Regions from separate parts of the Paenibacillus tianjinensis genome, predicted to be linked through region 3. Evidence: predicted binding sites of a transcription regulator. Region 3 holds the regulator's gene; each other region holds the start of a gene.
The links. Region 3 encodes Rex, which represses fermentation and respiration genes when NADH is low (regulators of the CRP and FNR family bind a similar motif). Its sites were predicted from a motif close to TTGTGAAATATTTCACAA; they were not measured.
Positions count from the first base shown of each region.

Region 1 (5,481 bases), 2.1 Mb from region 3:
CATTTTGCCGGTTAGCACGCTGCAGAAGTCGGATCTTATTGTGCTTTTACGAATTCAGCGGATTTAATTCCTGCCTGACGGCCAAAGATAATAATCTCGGCAACAGAGTTGCCTCCGATCCGGTTCTGGCCATGCAGCCCGCCCGTTACTTCACCTGCTGCAAACAGGCCGGTAATCGGATTACCGTCTTTATCCAGAACTTCGGTATTGGTGTTGATCTTTACACCGCCCATAGTGTAGTGAACTCCCGGGCCAATTTTGATGGCATAGTAAGGACCTGCGGACAGGTCATTGTCCATGCCTGTTGTTCTGCCGAATTCGGCATCCTGTTTATTTTTCACAGCGCTGTTCCAAGTGTCCACTGTAGTTTGCAGCTGGTCTGCCGGAACCTTCATGGCCTCAGCTAAAGCTTGAGGTGTATCCCCATGGATCACAAATCCCATTTTCTCATATTGCCCGATGGCTTTCACACGGGATTTAACACCGGAATCAAATACAAGATAAGCAGACTTTTCAGCTAGTGTATTGATTGCCGCAGTGACTTTATCACGGGTGTCCAGTTCATTTGTGAACCGTTTGCCTTCACTCGAAACAAGAATAGCCCCTTCGCCGCGAACCGCTTCCCCGATGAGATAGGATTTCTCCTGCTGCACGGTCGGATGAACCTGGATTTGATCCATATCCACCGTCGTACCGCCAACCTTCTCAATCATCTTAATGCCGTCACCCGTGCTGCCAATCTGGTTGGTAGTCACGTATCCTTTGAGATCGGGTCTGACTTCAGTGATCATATCCGTATTGGCACCGAAACCGCCGGTGGTCACAACAACTGCTGCTGCAGTGATCGTTTTCTCGTCAGCCTGGTTAAACAGGACCTTAACGCCGTTTACTTTACCGTCCTGCTGAGTAATTTCTTTCACATCGGCATTTACAAACAGCGGAATGCCTTGGTCCTGAACATTTTGCACCAGACCTTTAACCAGGTATTGGCCTACAGCAGACCCGTCCTCAGGACGGTGTGTACGTTTTTCGTTCATACCGCCGGTAATCGTAATATTGTTCAAACGGATTCCGATCGAATCCAGCCAGTCAATCGCACTCGCGGACTGATCAACGAAGAAACGGAGCATTTCTTTGTCGTTGGTATCGTGACCGCCTTTTAGCGTCTCATTATAGAAAAGATCATTGCTGTCCTCAATCCCCTGCTCTTTCTGGAATTTGGTTTCGGAAGCGTTCATTCCCGAAGAGGATTTCGTTGTATTTCCGCCGGCAACCGGCATTTTTTCAAAAATAACCGGATTCATGCCCTTTGCCTTCGCTTCAAGCGCTGCAGACATGCCTGCCCCGCCGGCACCGATAATGATAATGTCATAGTTATCTTTCAATTGATCGAGCGGTGTATAGCTTGCTTCGGATGCCCCCGAAACAGCTTCTGTTTCTTTTGGCGCGTTAGTTGCGGTTGCCGTGCTGTTCTTGCTCTTGCTCTCACTTGCGCTATTGCTGCTGTTGTTACCGCATCCCGCGATAATAAGTATAACGGAGAGAACGAGAAGAAGAGCGGCTGCTGTTTTCTTTTTCATCTGTAAACCCTGCCCCCTTGTGCATATTTTCACAATTATCATAGCGGCAAAGCCCCTCTTCCTGAAAGTATACGTAACTAAAGAAAACGTTTAGTAACTAAAGTAACCGGCCAAAGCGGGACTGCATGTGGCCGGTGCGGGACAGAACTAGAGGGATTTCACCTTTGCTTCTAGCTTTTAGCCTGTACGTGGCGGAATCAGGGGGACTTTTCCCTTTGATTCCAGCTCTTAGCCTGTACGTGGCGGAATCAGAGGGACTTTTCCCTTTGATTCCAGCTCTTAGCCCGTACGTGGCAGAATCAACGGGACTTTTCCCTTTGATTCCAGCTCTTAGCCCGTACGTGGCAGAATCAACGGGACTTTTCCCTTTGATTCCAGCTCTTAGCCCGTACGTGGCAGAATCAACGGGACTTTTCCCTTTGATTCCAGCTCTTAGCCCGTACGTGGCAGAATCAGAGGTATTTTTCCCGCTGATTCCAGCCTTTAGCCCGTACGGGACGGAATCAACGGGACCTTTCCCTTTGATTCCGTACCGTACCACTCGCGCACACACAAAGTGAATCAGAAATAAAAAAAAAAGGCCCGAAGGCCCCTTAACGGCTGCTGCCGCTGATGTATTTCGTAATGATGTCATGCCCGACAGGAGTAACCGTGTACATGTACACCGGTCTCCCTACAGCACCATAGCTGATCTCCATGTCGAGTACTCCAGCATCTTTCAGAAACGCCAGATACTTTCGCACAGAAATCCGCGAAATCGGGGCATTCTCCGCAATATCCTCCGTTGAAAATATAGGCCTCTCCAGTTGCTGTATAGTGTTCCAGATACTGTCCAGTGTCCCTTCGGACAGCCCCTTAGGCAGTGCTGCCGTCTTGTCCTCTTCTGTTCCAGGCGGATGCCGCAGCAGCTTATCGAGCTGCTGCTGGCTGAGCGGCTCCTGCTGCTTCATCAAGGTATAATCCTCCCGGTAAGCAGACAGGGCAGCCTGAAACCGGGCAAACTCGAATGGCTTAATTAAGTAATCTACGGCTCCGAGCTGCAGCGCCTTGCGGATGCTGGCCTTGTCGCTGGCAGCGGAGATGACGATAATATCGACCGTACTCCCCTTCTCACGGAGAGTGGACAGCAGCTGCAGTCCGCTGGTCCGGGGCATATATATATCCAGCAGGACAAGGTCAATTACCTGTGCTGCAAGCATCTCCACCGCTACCTCACCCGTAGAGGCCCAGCCTGCGAATTCAAAGCCCTCCACCTGCTCCAGATAGTGGCGGTTGAATTTCGCGACCATCGGATCATCCTCGACAATCAGTACCTTAATATTCATACATTCTCCTCACCCTTAACAGCATATGGCACTATCGCGATGAAGGTAGTTCCCGGTTCCATACCGCAGATGAGCTGAAGGCGTCCCCCCAGTTTCTCTACACTTTTACGCACCAGGTACAGTCCGATCCCACGCTGTTCTCCTTTGGTCGAAAACCCTTGTTCAAAGATTTGCTTCTGCAGCAGCTCGGGAATTCCCGGACCGCTGTCCTCCACCGTGCAGCACAAACTCCCGTGCTCATAATGAAAAGCAAGCTCAATTTCCTTAACCTCCTGCCCTTCTAACGCCTCCATTGCGTTGTCAAGCAGGTTGCCGGCGATAGTGATCAGCTCATGGATCGTCTGCGGATCAGCAGCTTCCGGCAGATAGCTGTCCTCCGCAAGCAGCAGATTAATCCCCGCTTCCCGTGCCCGGCTGAGCTTCCCCAGCAGAAATCCGGCCATTACAGGGTCCTTAATCATGCGGGTGATGGACCCGATTTCGTTCTGATAGTTGCTGACTGTCCCCGAGATATACTGCTGCAGCTCATCATACAGTCCCATATGCGTCATTCCCATAATAACGTGCAGCTTATTCATGAACTCATGCGCGCCTGCCCGCAGCGCATCTGCATAAACCGAAATGCCGGACAGCCGCTCCGCCAGGACAGCCAGCTCGGTTTTGTCACGGAACGTGGCAATCGCCCCGGCAACCTCCCCGTTAACCCGGATCGGCACACTGCTTACGAGCAGGGTGATGCCGTTCAGCTCAAGCTCCTGGTCCTGTTTGGGTTCACCGGTAGCAAGTACCTGCTCCAGACCCAGCTCCGGCCAATAATCAGCGATATTGCGGGTCATGCCATTCCCCTTAATGCCAGCCGTGTTAAGAAGCCGCTCTGCTTCCAAGTTGACCATCGTGACCGTAGCTTCATGGTCCACTGCTATAATCCCTTCACGTGTTGATTGCAGCATAGCACTACGCTCCTGCAGGAGCTTGGAGATGTCTGCAGGCTCCATGCCGAAGATCATCCGCTTTATCCTCAGGCCGAGAACGATTGCTCCACCGGCTCCAAGCAGAGCACCAGACAGCAGAATTGCGATAAGCGTCCATTCATTTTGCCTCACCAGACGTTGAACCTTCTCCATGGAAAGGCCTACTACAACTACTCCCACCTGATATCCCTGGCCTGTATACACGGGAACAAAGGCACGCAGAGACTTACCCAGCATTCCTTCGCCTTCGGAGATGCTCTCTTCTCCGCGGAGAGCAGCCTGCTGCCCTCCCCCGACAAAAGACTTACCGATTAAAGAGGGATCAGGATGGGAATAGCGGATGCTGTTCATATCAATTACAACTACAAACATAATATCATTGCGGCGGGTAATTTTGGAGGTATAGGCCTGGATCTCCCTGCTGCGCCCTTCACTTAAACCCTCTGATACCAGCGGCATAAGGGCAATTGTACGTGCAATCGCATTCGCTTTATCCTCCAGCGCATGACGGGTCTGCGGAATAATCTGATTACTAAAAATAATATATAGCACCAGCAGGACCAGCAGCACTACAGCCGAACCCATAAATGCTACCTGAGTTCTTAATCCGATCAATCTTTTTTTTGCCATGAATACAAAAATCCTCTCCAGCTTGTCTTGCTTCAATTATTGCATATTGCCGGCGCGGCTGCGATGAAGCTTGCGGCGAAGGACGATCCAGCTGCCTAAAGGCGCGGCCCCCAATACAAGCAGCAGTACAATGATCGCCATCTGGGAGCTGTTAACAGACAAGACCCCAATAAATGCAAACATCCCCAGTATTCGCCCGCTCATCAGGCTCAGCTCGCGCAGCACCACTAATTCAACCCGCTTACTAACACTTTCCGCTGATTCACCCATCAGGTCGAAGCTGATAGAAGTCATCGGCAGCATATATAGCGGCATGAACAGCGCGGTTCCGATTCCCATCACCAGCAATGTCCCATAGCTTACCTTCCAGACAAGCGGCACAATAACAGCCAGCAGCAAAATCCCCCCGGCCAGCATACCCGCAGAACGGTAGCGGGGCTTGAACCATTTGCCTGCCAAGAAATAACTGATGAGCGACACCGCTGATGTAATCAGCGCAAATTGTCCCAGCTTGCTCTCTGTCTGCGCCGCGATGTAGACCAGAAGATCGATCAGAAAAGCGAAGACTCCCCCTCTTAAGCCTTGAAAGAACAGTGCAGCCGAGACAGGCCGCCAGCGGCTTCCGGAACGCCGCAGCTCCCTCCACGGCTCCAGCCACAGATATTCGCCTTCACTTTTGCGTTTCTTCAGAAAAAAGCTCAGGACAGCCGCCGCTGCATAAATACCCAGGGAGAGCATAAACACAACTCTGTACCCGCGCTCCCCCTGCAGCCTGGAGATCATCCAGCCCGAGAGAAACGGGCCGATGATCCCGGCGAGTGAACCCAGCAGGCCGATCCAGCCATTATAAAAATCCCGGTTATCCGCCTCCGTTATTTCAAAATAGATAATGTTATAAGCGAGCCAAAATACGCCGATGGATAATCCGAGGGTCAGGCCTAACGGCCAAATATAACTGGAGGCTCTCCCGCCAAG
Region 1 covers NZ_CP070969.1:1,793,925-1,799,405, reverse strand. The annotation lists gene JRJ22_RS07755 (flavocytochrome c) at 36-1,580, opposite strand; gene JRJ22_RS07750 (response regulator) at 2,174-2,905, opposite strand; gene dcuS (DcuS/MalK family sensor histidine kinase) at 2,902-4,506, opposite strand; gene JRJ22_RS07740 (MFS transporter) at 4,543-5,481, opposite strand, start outside.
Region 1: the regulator Rex is predicted to act here: its motif matches at 1,598-1,615, upstream of JRJ22_RS07755 (flavocytochrome c).

Region 2 (5,481 bases), 1.9 Mb from region 3:
TTTCATCCCCTGTTACATATATGTCTTAATTCCATCCAGTATCCGCCCAAAACAGGGTGAAGGGCAAGCTTATGCATTGACGTTATGACGCGTCACTCGAACACAGAACGTTTGATGTTTCTTAATCTAAAGCTGCATAGAACCGGGTGAAACCAAGGCCTGCTCCCGCTTCTTGACTTCAACAGTGGACGAGAAAAAGGTCGCCCCACCGTCCATGTCGCTCAGCCGGTCCGGCGTTAACACATTCACACGCTGCCTTGTTCCTTCGCCTTCCCACCACAGCCCCTGGCTGATCACTGTACCCGGCAGCATTTTCTCTGTAACCATAGCCGTGAGTTCTACGATACCTCTGCCGTTATACACGGTAATATCATCACCGTCTGCAATATCCCGTGCCGCCGCATCCTCCGGATGAATCTGCAGTGCCGGTTTTTTCTCCATCTTCTTATGCTTGTCCACATTACCGAACGTCGAATTCAAGAAATTATGGTTCGGCGGGGAAATGAACATCAGCGGATACGCTGCTCCCTGCTCCGGACGCCGCATCCCGTCATACCCTTCCTTCAGCGGAGTATACTGAGGCAGTGGAGGCAGGCCGGCCTGCTCCATCGCTTGGGAATAAAGCTCGATTTTGCCCGAAGGGGTAGGCAGGTTCTCCAGATAATGCGCTTTAGGCTTCATGTCCAGCTTGACGAACCGTTCCGCCATCAGCCGTTCCAGCGTGACCCCGTTCATATACGGATTGCTGGGATGGTCAAGCGTCTCACGGATCATCTCAAGCTCGGACTGGCCGAAGATTTCCGGTTCAAAGCCCATGGCCTTCCCCAGCAGCGAAAAAAGCTCCACATTGCTTTTGCACTCGCCCTGCTTCTCTAGAACAGGCTCCTGGAGCTGCATATAATGATGCCAGTAAGAGCCGAATAAATCCGTATTCTCAAAAGTCGAGGTGGCCGGCAGCACAATATCGGCATACAGCGCCGTGTCGGTCATAAACAGATCATGCACAACCGTGAACAGATCCTCACGGGCAAAGCCTGCCTTAACCTTATCGGCATTAGGGGCAACCACAAGCGGATTGCTGCAGTAGACGAACAGGCTCATAATCGGCTGCTCTTTCAGCTCCAGCGCCTCGCCGATCCGGTTCATATTTATGCTGCGTCCCCGCGGATTGCTCCGCAAATCGGGACGGGCCAGCGCCCGGGCGTTGGTCGAGGAATAGGCGCCGTTGGACTTGACCGCCCCTCCGCCCGGCTTCAGCCACGCGCCGACCAGCGCCGGCAGACAGGCGATGCTGCGGACATTCATCCCGCCATTGTCGTGATGCTGCAGACCGTTGCCGATATGGATATACGGAACCTGCGCTTCGCCATACATCTTGGCAAGCTGTTCGATATCCTGCACAGCCACGCCGGTAATCTGCGACACCAGCTCTGGTGGGTAGCCCAGCGCCTGTTCACGCAGTTCCTTATGTCCTACTGTGTACTTTTCAAGAAAGGCATCGTCTGTCAGCCCGTCCCGGAACAGAATATGCATCAGTCCAAGCGCCAGTGCGGTATCTGTACCGGGGTAGAGCGGCAGGAACCAGTCCCCCCACTGGGCTGTCCGGTTGCGGTGCACATCAATGACTACTACCTTCGCGCCGCGCTTACGCGCCTGCTCCGCGAATACGACCTGATGCATGTTGGTACTCACAATATTGCCGCCCCAGACGATAATCAGATCGGCATTTACCGTATCCTCCGGGCTGGCTCCCCCGTCCATTCCCATAGTGTACACCCAGCCGGCCGTGCCGGCCGCGCTGCAGATTTTGGCATCCAGCCGGCTTGCGCCCAGCCTGTTAAAGAAGCGCCGGTCCATGCCGCCCACGCTGAGCACGCCCATATTGCCGTAGAAATAGTACGGGAGGATGCTCTCCGGCCCGTATTCCTGTGACAGCTGCTTGAAGCGCCCGGCAATTTCCGTAATCGCTTCATCCCAGCTGATCTGCTCGAAAGCTCCGCTGCCCTTTGGGCCGGTGCGGCGGAGGGGATGCATCAGACGCTCGGGATGGTGTACGCGCTCCGCCATGTTCCGCACCTTATTGCAGATGGCTCCCCGGGTCACCGGATGCTCGGAATTACCTTCTACTTTTACAATTTTTCCATCCTGTTTATGCACCAGCAGTCCGCAGGTGTCTGGGCAATCCAGTGGACATACCGCCGGAAATATGCCGTCCTTGCTATGCTTCAAGGCAATAGTCCTCCCTTTTGTATTGGGTATGATGATCTCTTGAGTTCATAATATAGCTTATCTTTTCATTGTAAGCCCAGCTCTTCCGGGCGTAAAGAAAATAGCTGTAAACGCCCTGTTTCGTTCTAAGAATCCCCGGGTAATAGAACATATGAAACACTCCCTATTTATTCGCCGTGAGCCCGATTTCGTTCCCCCGAGTCGGATATGCACGGCGAATTTTGTGTTGTCCATATTAGAGAATCCCCATATTAAAAAGACATTCCCTGGGCGTTCCTCCCCACACATCCGCATAAGCGGACTGGAGAAAAACAAGCACAAGGAATGTCTATGACAGTAAGCGTATCTTATAAGTTCAATTCAGGCTGCCTGAGCCTGTAACTTAAGCGTGTTTCTTCACACCGGAAGCAGCTACGCCTTCTACCGCTTGAACAGCTGCAGGCGTTTTGCGCAGATAAGCCATATAATAAGCTGCCCCTACAAAAATAGCTCCCCCGGTGAGATTGCCGAGCCAGACCGGAGCAAAGTTGCCGAAATACTGGGCCCAGGTGAAATGTCCTTCGAATATAGCAGCAGGGATCAGGAACATGTTAGCTACAACGTGCTGGAAGCCGATAGCTACGAAGGCCATCGTCGGGAACCAGATCCCGAGAATTTTGCCGCTGAAATTATCCGCTCCGTAGGAGAGCCAAACTGCCAGTGCTACCAGCCAGTTACAGCCAATCCCCGAGACAAAAGCCTGCAGGAAGGTTACATCAATCTTATGTTCGGCCATATCGACCAGTTTATCCAGGTACACTCCATCTGCCGTAAGACCGACCACGTGACCGAAGAAATAAGCAACGAACAATGCACCTGCCAGGTTGCTGAGCGTAATCAGCACCAGGTTCTTGATCACTTCCCAGAACGAAATCTTCTTCGCCATGAATGCCAGCGGTACCGCCATCATATTACCTGTCAGAAGTTCCCCTCCGGCAAGCAGCACCAGAATAAGCCCTACCGGGAAGACGGAAGCCCCGATAAAGTTAGCGATGGAGCCCCATTCCTTCGGAGCGCCGGCAATGACGCGAATATCCAGTAAAAATCCGAGCGCAATAAACGCTCCTCCCAGAAAACCGAGAATGAGTACAGCGGCAAGCGGGTTGTGGGCTTTCTTGATCCCGTTCTCTACCGTGACCTCGGCGATCTGCTGCGGTTTGTTATAAGCCATGATTCCTATCCCCTTCTATTTACTTAAAATTTGTTCCTTTATGCCATTGTAGCGTGATCCCAATCACATTTACGTGATAAATGTCACCTCAAGAAAGACTTCGTGAAAGTTTTCACTGACATGTCAAATTTACCTTAGGAAGGAGAAGGTGCATAGGATAAAAAACACACGGGGGCAATTTTTCAGAGTCCGTGCAGACAGCACAAAAAAACCGGAGCTGCGGCTCCGGTTTTAAGCTTTTTATTATACAGTTACGGGTTCTTTACGCTCGATAGTTTTCGGCAAGGCCTGAAGGCCGGCTGTATTCAGGAAGTTCCAAGGCTTGTTGTAATGCGGCTGGAAGAAGAAATCAATGAAGGCCAGCTGGTCTACGGTCATACGGTTCTGAATGCAGACCGACACGGTATTGATCGATTGGGTCAGATCCATCTTGGACATAATCTGTGCACCGAGAATCCGGCGGGTACCGCGGGCATAGACCACTTTCAACTGCACCTGTTCAAAAGTTGGCATAAATTCTGGACGGTAGTTGTCGGTAATCATTACGCTTTCTACATCCATACCTTCAGCCTTCGCTGCATCCTCAGTCAGACCAGTGCCGGCGATGTTATCTTCATATATTTTGATTCCCGAAGTTCCCTGTGTTCCCATGTAAGGAATGGTGTTCTCCACCAGATTGCGGGCGACCAGTGTTCCCATACGGACGGCATTTGTTGCCAGCGGGATATAGGCATGCTGTCCGGTCGGGTTGTAATGGATCGCACAGCTGTCACCGGCAGCGAAGACATCCGGCAGGCTGGTCTGCATATAGTCATTGACCATGATGGCGCCATTAGGCAGCATATCTACCTGCCCCTTCAGCAGCTCTGTATTCGGACGGAAGCCGATGCAGAGGATAACCAGATCTGTCTCATGCTCGCCTTTGCTCGTAATCACTTTGGTCACTTTACCGTTCTCACCGGCAAATGAGCTTACCTTTTCACCGAGCGCCAGCTTAATACCGTGATCCTCAAGCGACTGCTGGATCGGAGTGGTGAATTCTTCATCCAGATATTTGCTGAGGATGCGGTCCTCGCCATCAATCAGCGTAACCTGCTTACCGTTCATCTGGAAGGCCTCTACCAGCTCAACGCCGATATATCCGGCACCAACAACCGTAATTCTGTTGACCTGTTGTGCTCTTTCAATAATGGTATTGGAATGGTTATAGTTCTTCGAGAGCAGAATGCCGTCCAGCTCCATGCCTTCCAGCTTCGGAACGATCGGCCATGAACCAGTCGTCATGATCAGCTTGTCATAGGAATCATTGAATTCCTCACCGGTCGCCAGATTGCGGGCGCGCAGCGTTTTGCCGGCTGTGTCTACCTTGATGACTTCATGGCGCATCTTAGTGGTAACACCGAGTTCAGCAAGCTTTTCCGGTGACGAATAGAACAAGCCCTGCGGATCTTTAATGACTCCACCCACATATAGAGCAATACCGCACGACAAGAAGGAAATATTATCATTGCGTTCGTAAACCGTAATCTCGGCATCCGGGTAAAGCTGTGCGGTATTAACAATTGCGGCGGTTCCGGCATGGGTACATCCAATGACTGCTACTTTCATGATTTCTTCCTCCTCCAAATTGACAAGCATATTTATTTGTTTTTATTTGTGATTAATTTCACTTTATATACTGATTATATTGTGATTTTTCTCACATTACAAGTATAATTGTGATTTTTCTCACATTGTTCACAAATGGGTTCGTCTGATGCCGCGTTAGCTGCAGCCTGTGCCCTGCTCCGATTGCCTTAGTTTCTCCGAACGGATGCAGTTTATGTCCTTCGGCAGCAGGGAGCAGGAGGAAGCGGAGGAGAATTCAGCTGTGAATAAAAACAGTGCCAGGCGGATTCCGCTTGGCACTGGGAGTTTATAGGATATGCACTCTATAATAAGGCTATTCTATTCCAGACCGTGAAGTACACCGTCTTCGTCCACCCGAAGCCCTTCAGCCGCCGGCTTGGCCGGAAGTCCCGGCATGGTGACGATATTGCCTG
Region 2 covers NZ_CP070969.1:5,887,605-5,893,085, forward strand. The annotation lists gene JRJ22_RS27350 (molybdopterin-containing oxidoreductase family protein) at 127-2,229, opposite strand; gene JRJ22_RS27355 (formate/nitrite transporter family protein) at 2,612-3,439, opposite strand; gene JRJ22_RS27360 (FAD-dependent oxidoreductase) at 3,683-5,047, opposite strand; gene JRJ22_RS27365 (formate--tetrahydrofolate ligase) at 5,387-5,481, opposite strand, start outside.
Region 2: the regulator Rex is predicted to act here: its motif matches at 3,540-3,557, upstream of JRJ22_RS27355 (formate/nitrite transporter family protein).

Region 3 (5,481 bases):
CGCAGCAGCGGGTGAGGCCGGGCAGCTGGTGACACGCCTTCATCCCGGTAAGAAGCCGAAGGACTGGGATGAGCTGGCTGCATTAGAAAATACGCTGAATTTAAGCCTTAGCGATATTATCCGCAGAGGCGACAAAATGCTCAGCGAGATGCGTGATACAGAAAGCCAGTCCTCATCGGACAGTCTGGTGACTGATATTGGCGGCTTGTTTAAGGATCTAGCCTCAATCCGTGAACAGATCCGTTTCTTCATGGGTTTAAATGACGAGAACATCGTTTATTGGATGGAGGGTAGCGGCAACTACCGCGGCAAATCGCTGCAGCTGTATGCCGTTCCGGTTGATGTCAGCACACAGCTTAAGGAGCTGTTCTTCGACAAGAAGAAGAGTATTGTGCTGACATCAGCGACACTTTCCGTGGATAAATCCTTCCAGTTCATGATCGATAATCTTGGACTTAGCGAGGCCGCCGAACAGGACCGTCTGATGACAGCACTGCTGCCTTCACCGTTCAAATACCGCGAACAGGCGCTGCTTGTTATTCCGCGTGATTTCCCCAGCGTCAAGGGCAGTGTGGGGGATGCCCGCTTTGTGGATAAGCTGGTGCATTCACTGGCGGAAACGGCGGTCGCAACCAAAGGCCGTATGCTTGTGCTGTTCACCTCTTATAAGATGCTGCGTCAGGTATATGACCCGCTTAAGGAAGCACTGGCATCTGAGGATATTACGGTCCTTGGCCAAGGGGTGGAGGGAGGCAGCCGCAGCAAGCTGATCCGGCGGTTCCAGGACAGCTCGGCTTCGGTGCTGCTCGGGACCAGCAGCTTCTGGGAAGGTGTTGATATACCCGGAGAGGCACTGACTTGCCTGGCGATCGTCAGACTTCCGTTTCAGCCGCCCAACCATCCGCTCGCAGAGGCGAAGTCCGAGCTGCTACAGGCTCAGAAGAAGAATCCTTTCATGAAGCTGTCTGTTCCGCAGGCGGTTATCCGCTTCAAGCAGGGGTTTGGCCGGCTGGTTCGGACGGCTCAGGATCGGGGAATTGTCATTGTATATGATACCAGGGTCATCGAAGCCTATTACGGGAAGTATTTCCTGTATTCTCTTCCCGGTCCCAAAATGGAGCATATGCTGACAGATCAGATGGTTCCGAGAATTGAAGAATGGCTTGAAGGCGGCAATGAGTCCAACATTCAGTGACCTCCTTCAGCAACCGGAAATTGCAATTATCTTGTACTGTTTTGTTCTGATAGTTTGACCATAAATGTTCTAAACTCCGCATGCGCGTTCCCGGTTATGCTGCTGGAACGCGCCTCGCGGATTCATAAGCTATGCATTAGTGTGATTTTTATTTTAGGAGGAGAAAACATGAAATCGGATAAAATATCGGAGGCTGTTGTCCGCAGGCTCCCTGTGTACCTGCGTTTTCTGAACGATCTCCAGAAACGTGAAATCGCCACAGTTTCCTCTCAGGAGCTAGGGCAGAAGCTGGATCTCAACCCGGCTCAGATCCGTAAGGATCTGGCCTATTTCGGTGATTTTGGCAGAAAGGGCATTGGATATGATGTATCCTACCTGATCGAGAAAATCCGCCACATCCTCAAGCTTGACCAGCAGATCAACGTGGCTCTGGTCGGTGCCGGTAACCTCGGTCACGCCTTGTCCAACTATAACGCCTATTTGAAGGATACGATGAAAATTACGGCTGTCTTTGATTCTTATGCGCCTAAAGTGGGACAGAAGATCAACTCCCTGACTGTTCAGCCGATGGAAGAGCTGGGCCAGACGATTCGTGATCAGGGGATCCGGATTGGGATCATCACCGTTCCGGACAACGAAGCTCAGAATGTAGCTGATATTCTGGTGGAATCAGGGATCGAAGCGATCCTGAATTTTGCACCGGTAATTTTAAAAACCCCGCCAACAATTCGCATTCATGCAGCCGATTTTACAACCGACCTCCAGAGTCTGGCCTATTATTTGCATGATGGAAAGGAAGAACATTCGGATGAGCAGGAATAAGACAGTAATCGAAAATGGACGCTTCCTCGTACCTGGTTCGGTGCAACCCGTCCTGAGCGGTTATATGACCATAGAAAATGACCTGATCACATACATAGGGGAAGACAAGCCCGCCTTTGAAGAGGGTGTCCTGACCGTTGACGGCAGCCGCCTGCTGTTTATGCCGGGTCTGATTAATACTCATGGCCATGCAGCGATGTCGCTTCTGCGCGGCTATGGTGATGATATGGTGCTTCAGAGCTGGCTGCAGGAAAAAATGTGGCCGATGGAAGCGAAATTCACCGGAGACGATGTATACTGGGGGACTGCCTTGTCTGTTCTCGAGATGCTGAAGGGCGGCACAACGACCTTCCTGGATATGTACGATCATATGGACCGTGTTGCAGAGGTGACAGAGCAGTCCGGCATCCGTGCGGTGCTCATGCGCGGTGCGATCGGTCTATGCCCGGAGGATGTGCAGAACCAGAAGCTTGCCGAAGCCGTAGAGTTCGCCCGGAACTGGCACGGCAAGGCAGACGGCCGGATTACGGCAATGCTCTCGCCTCACGCTCCGTACACTTGTCCGCCCGAATTTTTCATGAAATTTGTGCAGGCAGCCCATGATCTGGATTTGCCGATGCACACGCATATGTCCGAAACGCGCCATGAGGTAGAGCAAAATGTGGCCGATTACGGCCTGCGCCCGGTGGCTCATCTGGAGAAGCTCGGTATGTTCACCAGACCGTCCCTGATTGCCCATGGTGTACATTTGAATGATGAAGAAATTGAGATTCTGGCCCGTTATAAGGTTGGCGTATCCCATAATCCGGGCAGTAACCTGAAGCTCGCGAGCGGAGTTGCCCGTGTACCTGAATTGCTGAGAGCCGGAGTGAAGGTCTCGCTCGGAACTGACGGAGCAGCCAGTAATAACAACCTGGATATGTTCGAGGAAATGCGGCTTGCAGCGCTGATCCATAAGGGTGTAAGCGGAGATCCGACTGCAGTACCGGCTCCGGAAGCACTGCTGATGGCGACAGAATACGGCGCTGCCTCGATCTATCTGAACAATGTCGGGCGCCTTGCCGCAGGTATGAAGGCTGATTTTATTGCTATTGATATTGACCAGCCTCATTTGCTGCCGCATTCTGATCTGCTCTCCCACGCCGTATATTCGGCAAGTGCCAAGGATGTTGAGCATGTCTGGATTAACGGCCGGCAGGTTGTAAAGCACGGCCGGTGTCTGACGCTGGATGAGGAAGAAATCCGCCGTAAGGCGCAGGAAACCTTTGAAAGCCTGCTCAAACGGTAATTTCAGGTTGTTATTTTAAGGAAAGGGAGCTGCACTTTGAGGAAAAGGAAAAAATGGCTTCCGCTGGGGATTGGCGTGGTGCTGCTCCTTTTGTTCGGACTCGGGCAGTTCTATGCCTATATCATGAAGGACCAGTGGAATGAGCGGAACGCAGCCAAGGAAGTTGCTAAGTCCCGTGCCGGACTGACGGAGATCACTAAAGCGCAGAAATCGGTGTGGGATGAAAATTCAGTCTACTGGGTGCTTACAGGGAAAAACAGTGCCGGGACGAAGCTTATGGTCTGGGTCCGTTTTACAGTTGACGGTAAACCTGCTGGCGGCGCCAACGATATCTATGCGGAAGAGCTGTCAAAAGGGACATCGGAGCAGCAAATCCGCGCTATTATAGCCGCTCAGCTACCGGGTGCAGCAATTAAGAGGCTTCTTCCGGGTGTGTTTAACGGTGAATACGCATGGCAGGTTTTTTACAAACTGGACAACAGGTATTATTACCAGTTCTACCGGTTCGCGGATGGTACGGCGATCGGTGAGGGCTATAGTCTTCCAAACAAATGAGATAGTGTAGGAGAAGCAGGCGGCGGGTGGACAGGTAACTGTTTACCTGCCGTTTTCTTTTTTTGATGAAGCGTATTGATGATGCATGATATAGACAATGATGTATATGATTGATATATACGATGATGAGGAACAGCACAGACTGCCGGAACTTCGCCGTTTATGTGACTAGTAAAATTAATATCTTGCTAGAATAATATTTTCGCAAATTTGCAAACAATCCGGCAAAAAGACCTGAATGAACTAATCATTCAGGTCTTTTTTGTCGATATAGGGGCAAAGAGCAATAAAACACCCAGAAATTAGTATCGAAAATTTTAAATATATTCACAATTTTATTCGGAATCGTATATACACATATGATATACTACTATTTGTATTAAGACATGCCAAAGAGCATGTCAGAATCGGAAACCTGTTTGACACGCTATCTATTGCATTCATATAGTTATAGCCCCACATCTGAGAGGAGGACGTTTCTTGAAATTACGTCTTGTGCCTGTGCTTTTAACGTCTTTGTTGTCTGCTGCGCTGCTCTTTGGAGGCTGGTATTCCTATCGCCAGTTCGCTGTGCAGGAGCCGCTCCAAAAGATTGTATCATCCTACGAAGGAGTCAACGATTCACATATTACTATTAACCGTAAAGAGGTCACTTTGAAACTGGATCTTGCACCCGGCACGAAATTGCGTGAGCTGGTGCAGTATGTGAACACGGAGGGCAGTTCCGCCATTGACGGACGCACCCTGAAGCTTGATGTAAATCAGCACTCCAGCGCCCTGCTTGACGAATATTGGGACAAGGCGATGTTCTCTGTCGCTGAAGCGATGGAGAGCCGTAAATATACACTTATCCCTGCCAAGCTGGATGGACTTATCGCGGAATATTCGCAATATAAAGATGTGACTGCAACGACAGAAATTGATGACAGTAACGTATATGTAAGCCTTACAAACGGTAAAGAGAGCAAATTTATCATTTTACCCCGGGTTCCAGGAGCGATAGGAGTGTGGAACAATGCCTAAGTATTGGAAAGAGGTTCTGACCGGATTTGTTCCGGTGCTGCTGATTTTTATGGCGTTTGTCGGTATCAATATTTTTCCGGTGATTATTGCCGCAGGCATGATTGGTGCACTGCTGCTGATTGCCCACCTGCGCGGCGGATTGACCGTAAATGCGGGCGGGGATAAGAAGCGTAAGAAGAGCGGCCCTTCCAAGCTTACCTTTGAAGAAATCGGCGGACAGGACAATGCGAAGCAGGAGCTGCGCGAAGCACTGGATTTTCTGATCCGGCATGAGGAAATCAGCAAGTTCGGGATTCGCCCGTTGAAGGGTATCCTGCTTACCGGCCCTCCGGGAACAGGGAAGACGCTGATGGCCAAAGCGGCGGCGCATTACACCAATTCCGTGTTTGTAGCGGCATCAGGCAGTGAGTTCGTGGAAATGTACGTGGGTGTCGGAGCCGGACGTATCCGTGATTTGTTTAAGGATGCCCGCAACCGCGCCTTAAAAGAAAACAAGCAAAGCGCAATTATTTTTATCGATGAAATTGATGTAATCGGCGGTAAGCGTGAAGGCGGACAGCAGCGGGAGTATGATCAGACGCTGAATCAGCTGCTGACT
Region 3 covers NZ_CP070969.1:3,940,369-3,945,849, reverse strand. The annotation lists gene dinG (ATP-dependent DNA helicase DinG) at 1-1,195, shown strand, start outside; gene JRJ22_RS17935 (redox-sensing transcriptional repressor Rex) at 1,364-2,017, shown strand; gene JRJ22_RS17930 (amidohydrolase) at 2,004-3,305, shown strand; gene JRJ22_RS17925 (cell wall elongation regulator TseB-like domain-containing protein) at 3,342-3,860, shown strand; gene JRJ22_RS17920 (hypothetical protein) at 4,341-4,883, shown strand; gene JRJ22_RS17915 (AAA family ATPase) at 4,876-5,481, shown strand, end outside.

Region 4 (5,481 bases), 460 kb from region 3:
AAGATACGCGTCCAAGGGACATTGCCGCACCGTTTTGCTCTTTAACTGCTGCCAAATAACCGAAGTATACCCATTGAGTAGCTTCCTTGAAGGTGTTGGCCGGTTTGGAAATATCAAGACCGTGTGCTGCAGCCATTTCTTTCAGTTCGCCCAGAGCGCGGATTTGCTCCGACAGTTCTTCACGCAAACGGATTACATCTTCACTCATGAAATCAACTTCAAGTTCACTTAGCTGTTGTTTCTTATCTTTGATCAGGAATTCGATACCGTACAAAGCAACGCGACGGTAGTCGCCGATGATGCGTCCACGGCCGTAAGCATCAGGAAGACCTGTGATAACGCCCGATTTACGTACAGCTCTCATTTCTGGTGTATATGCATCAAATACGCCTTGGTTATGCGTTTTGCGGATGTTCGTAAACATTTCGACAATGTTATTCGGAAGTTCGAAGCCATAAGCCTTAGTGGCGTCGATCATCATTTTGATACCGCCGAATGGTTGGATGGAACGTCTGAAAGGAGCATCAGTCTGCACGCCTACAATTTGTTCCTTATCTTTGTCGATGTAGCCTGGTTTATGGGAAGTAATAGTGGAGACAGTATCCAGGGAAATGTCCCATACGCCGCCTTTGTCTCTTTCTTCCTTACTCAGCTGGGAGATGATCTTCCACAGTTCAGTGGTGTTGCTTGTAGGACCTACGAGGAAATCTTCATTTCCTTCGTAAGGCTTGATGTTTGTTGCGATAAAGTTGTTAACGTCAACTTTCTTGGACCATTTACCTTTTGCAAAACTTCTCCAACCGGACTTTACTTCTTGTACATCTTTTTCAATCACCGACATGCTAAATCCCTCCATATATATTTATAATATTTGTAGAGATCGCGGGCTTGAAGGTTAATCCCGTGTCTCGTGATCCCAATGATATGGTTGTTATAAAATTCACAATCGCGACTTCATATCCGGGAACGTTGTTTATATAAACATTTTAGTTTATTTTCTCAAAAAGGACTGTGACAAATATCACCTTTCCGGTGATATTTGTCACTACCATCTAGTCCCATATTAACCTTTAAACTTCTTTTTTGCTAAGCAAGCGCCAATTATACGTCGAATCTTCCGTAGAATGCGTTGCGGTATACATCAGCCAGCTCAGTTACCAGCGGCAGTTTAGGGTTGGCAGTAGTACATTGGTCTTCAAATGCACGGTCAGCCAGGTAATCTACACGCGATTCGAAATCCTTAGCATCGAAGCCAAGCGCCGAGAACGACTCTTCGATACCGAGTTTTTTGTTCAGATCGCGGATTGCATTGATCAGGCTAGTTACGCCTTCTTCAGTAGTGCGGGCCGGCAATCCCAGAATGCGGGCGATTTCGGCATAACGCTCGTCAGCTACGAAGTGCGAATATTTAGGGAACGAAGCGAACTTCGTAGGTTTTTTGGCATTGTAACGGATAACGTGCGGCATCAGGATGGCATTGGTACGACCATGCGCTGTGTGGTATTGACCGCCCCATTTGTGCGCCAAGCTGTGGTTGATGCCCAGGAACGCGTTAGCAAAAGCCATACCAGCGAGTGTCGATGCGTTATGCATTTTTTCACGAGCCAGCTTGTCGCCAGTCAGCGCTGATTTTTCCAGGTACTGGAATACCAATTGAATTGCTTTGATTGCCAGACCATCGGAATAGTCACTAGCCATTACAGATACATAAGCTTCAATTGCATGTGTCAATACGTCCATACCGGTATCAGCAACAGCAGTTCTAGGCAAGCTGTATACAAACTCTGGATCAACGATCGCAACATCTGGAGTCAGCTCATAATCAGCCAATGGGTATTTAGTATTGTTGCCAGTTGTTTTGTCAGTAATAACTGCGAACGGAGTTACTTCCGAACCTGTACCCGATGTTGTTGGGATTGCAACGAATTTCGCTTTGTTGCCCAGCTCAGGGAATTTGTAGACACGTTTGCGGATATCCATGAATTTCTGTTTCAATCCGTCAAAGTCAGCATCCGGGTGTTCATAGAACAACCACATTCCTTTTGCAGCATCCATTGGGGAACCGCCGCCGAGTGCGATGATGCAGTCCGGTTGGAATCTGTTCATCATAGCAGTACCTTTTTCAACTGTAGTAGTCGATGGATCCGGTTCAACTTCCGAGAACACTTCAATTGCTACAGGTGTTTGGCGTTGACGCAGATAGTGCTCTACTCTTTCTACATAACCCAGTTTAACCATCATAGGGTCCGTGATGATTGCTACACGGCTGATGTTAGGCATTTTAGTCAGGTACTGAGTGGATCCTTTTTCGAAGTAAATTTTGTCAGGTACTTTAAACCATTGCATATTCACGGTACGACGGTTCACCCTTTTCACGTTGATCAGATTGATTGCAGTAACGTTCTGCGATACCGAGTTGCGACCATAAGATCCGCAGCCCAGGGTAAGCGAAGGGATATTCGTATTGTAAATGTCGCCGATGGCGCCATGTGTCGAAGGCGAGTTCACAAGAATACGTCCTGTTTGCAGGCGGTTCGAGAACTTCATGATAACTTCTTCATTGTTGGAGTGGATAGCCGAGCTGTGGCCCATGCCGCCAAATTCAACGATTTCTGCAGCGCGTTCGATACCTTGGTCTGCATTTTTAACTTTGTAGCAAGCCAGAACCGGGCTGAGCTTTTCAGCGGACAGCGGATATTTAGTGCCTACGCCTTCGATTTCAGCTACCAGAATCTTCGTGCCGGCTGGAACCTGAATACCGCACATTTCAGCGATTTTCACTGCCGATTGACCTACGATTGCCGGGTTAACTGCGCATTTTTCTACGTTCATTGCGCCGTTGGTCAGCTTAGCAGCTTCATCTTTGTTAACGAAGTAGCAGCCATTCGCGATCATTTTCTTCTTCACTTGGTCAAAAATTGCTTCTTCAATAATAACGGCTTGCTCGGAAGCACAGATCATACCATTATCAAAGGTTTTGGAAAGGATGATGTCTGTTACTGCTTGATCGATGTTAGCACTCTTCTCGATGAAGGCAGGTACGTTACCAGGACCTACGCCGAGTGCCGGTTTGCCGCAGCTGTAAGCTGCTTTAACCATTGCCGATCCGCCGGTTGCCAGGATCAGTGCAACGTCAGGATTGTTCATCAGTGCGTTTGTTTTGTCCATAGTAGGAAGTTCAATCCATTGGATGAAGTTCTCAGGTGCACCAGCTTTAACGCCTGCATCATGAAGAATTTTGGCTGCTGCCGCGCTACACTCTTGCGCAGATGGATGGAAACCGAATATAATAGGATTACGTGTCTTAGCGGCGATCAATGCTTTAAACATCGTGGTGGATGTTGGGTTGGTTACCGGTGTGATCCCCATTACAATTCCGACTGGTTCAGCAATCTTCTGGAAGTTGTCATAAGTGTTATCTTCAATAACGCCTACTGTCTTGTCGTACTTAATTCCGTGCCAGATATATTCAGTTGAGAAGATATTCTTCGTAATTTTGTCTTCGTATACTCCGCGTCCTGTTTCTTCGACGGCCAATTTCGCCAGGTACATATGTTTGTCGAGACCTGCCAACGCCATTGCATGAACGATTGTGTTAACCTGCTCTTGATCTAGCTCCATGAACGCATCCAGGGCTTTCTTTGCTTTATCCACCAAAGTCTGAATATACTCTTCAGCGGTGGTTTGTTTCACTTGGGCGGCGACTTCGTTTTTAACTGCCATCTCCCTCGTCCTCCTGTCAATTTTTAGGTTGTTTTTCTCTACACATTTATCTTATCACATCCTCCTCGTCTTGTATAGTGAATTCTTTCACAAAGTATAAAGTTTTTTTGATTTGTTTTCAAAGCGCTTTCATTCAATCATAATCAGGTTCTAGTTCCATTTTTTATAAAAATATTTTGGTAATATTTATATTACGGTTTCATGTTGACTTTTGAAACCCAGGTTCTCCAGGTTCACGAGAATTTGAAATTGCTGCTTTTTGTCTGATTTTGACAAACAAAAAAACAAGACGGCTGTTCTCCCGATTCAGAAGAATGGCCCGTCTTGTTTTCATTTCTGGCGTTACCAGCGTATTCTATTCTACTTTAATAGTATCGAAGAATTTCTCCTGCACCGTTTTGGCGGCAGCATCCAGCTGCGCTTTGGAGTCTGTGCCTTTTTTGGAGAACAGCTCCTGGATCACATTGGACATAGTTGCATAATAATCCTGAGTGTTGTACTGTGCTTCAGGCTTACCATCCAGCAGAGCCATAATGTCAGGGTTGTATTGGTACACAATGTCGGAATACTTGTCGTATACGGCTTTTGTTTTCTTGCCGAAATCAGAATCAGCAGCATAATAGTCCAGAAGCGGCGGGATAAAATACTTGCCGTCCGCCTTGCGCTGCTGCAGAATCGCATCTAGCGCACCCAGGCCTTTATCAGAGAAATAATCAAATGTAATATAGCGGAAGGCCATTTCCTGCTCATCTTTAGAAGCGTTCGGGTTGATTACGAGGTAGTCGCCGCCAAGTACTCCAGTATGCTTGCCGCCTTTTTGAGCTGCCGGCATTGGATAGGTGAGCACATCCTCCGGTTTGAGTCCGCCCTGGTTCAGTGCCTGTTCAATGACGCCGTCGGAGCCGGCCATTACCATCGCTGTACGCCCCTGCTGGAATGCCCCGACTGCATCCCCCCAGCCTAGTGCCCAGTCCTGCGGAATAGCATTCGCTTCCCATCTCAGCTTTTTATAGAAATCCAGTGCTTTTACCCCTGCTTCGGAATTAAAGGTAGCAACGACCTTGCCGCCCTCCACATTCTGGATCTCCCCGCCGGCTTCGAACAGGAAGTTGGTCCAGTTCCAGCCAGCTTCATTACCTTTCCCCATTGGGGCGATTCCGGAAATCCCTTTTTTGGGATCAGCTACCCCTTTGGCGGTGTTCAGCATATCATCCCAGGTCCAGTCCATCGCCGGAACGGCTACGCCTTTGTCATCCAGCATCTTCTTATTAATCATTGTTGTGGTTACATACCCTTTTTGAGTTACACCGTAGACCTTACCGTCAATGATGAACTGATTTTGCAGCACCGGATTGATCTGATCCTTGTATTCATATTTGTTCCACAGCTCCGTAATATCAGCAGCCCAGCCCTTTTCCACCAGGAATTTGGCTTCTGTAGCATAGGTGTTAAAGAAGGTTGGCGCTTCATTGGCGGCCATTTTCACTCCGATTTCACTGACATTGTACTGCCAGTCGTCCTTGATTATCTCTACATTCGGATATTCCGTCTGAAAGCGTTTGATCCGGTCGTCCTCCTGCGCCCGCATCTCTGTCAGGTCAGGCGTCGGATAGTGGATTTTGATCGTTACTTTTCTCTGGGTAATATCATCGGCAGGTGCATTTGTTGCAGCAGTATTTGTTTCCGTATTTGCTGTGGCAGGTGCCGGAGACGCTTCCTCCCCTGTATTTCCCTGGGCATTTCCGTTGTTGTTATTGT
Region 4 covers NZ_CP070969.1:4,396,713-4,402,193, forward strand. The annotation lists gene pflB (formate C-acetyltransferase) at 1-841, opposite strand, end outside; gene adhE (bifunctional acetaldehyde-CoA/alcohol dehydrogenase) at 1,102-3,723, opposite strand; gene JRJ22_RS20585 (ABC transporter substrate-binding protein) at 4,079-5,481, opposite strand, start outside.
Region 4: the regulator Rex is predicted to act here: its motif matches at 3,799-3,816, upstream of adhE (bifunctional acetaldehyde-CoA/alcohol dehydrogenase).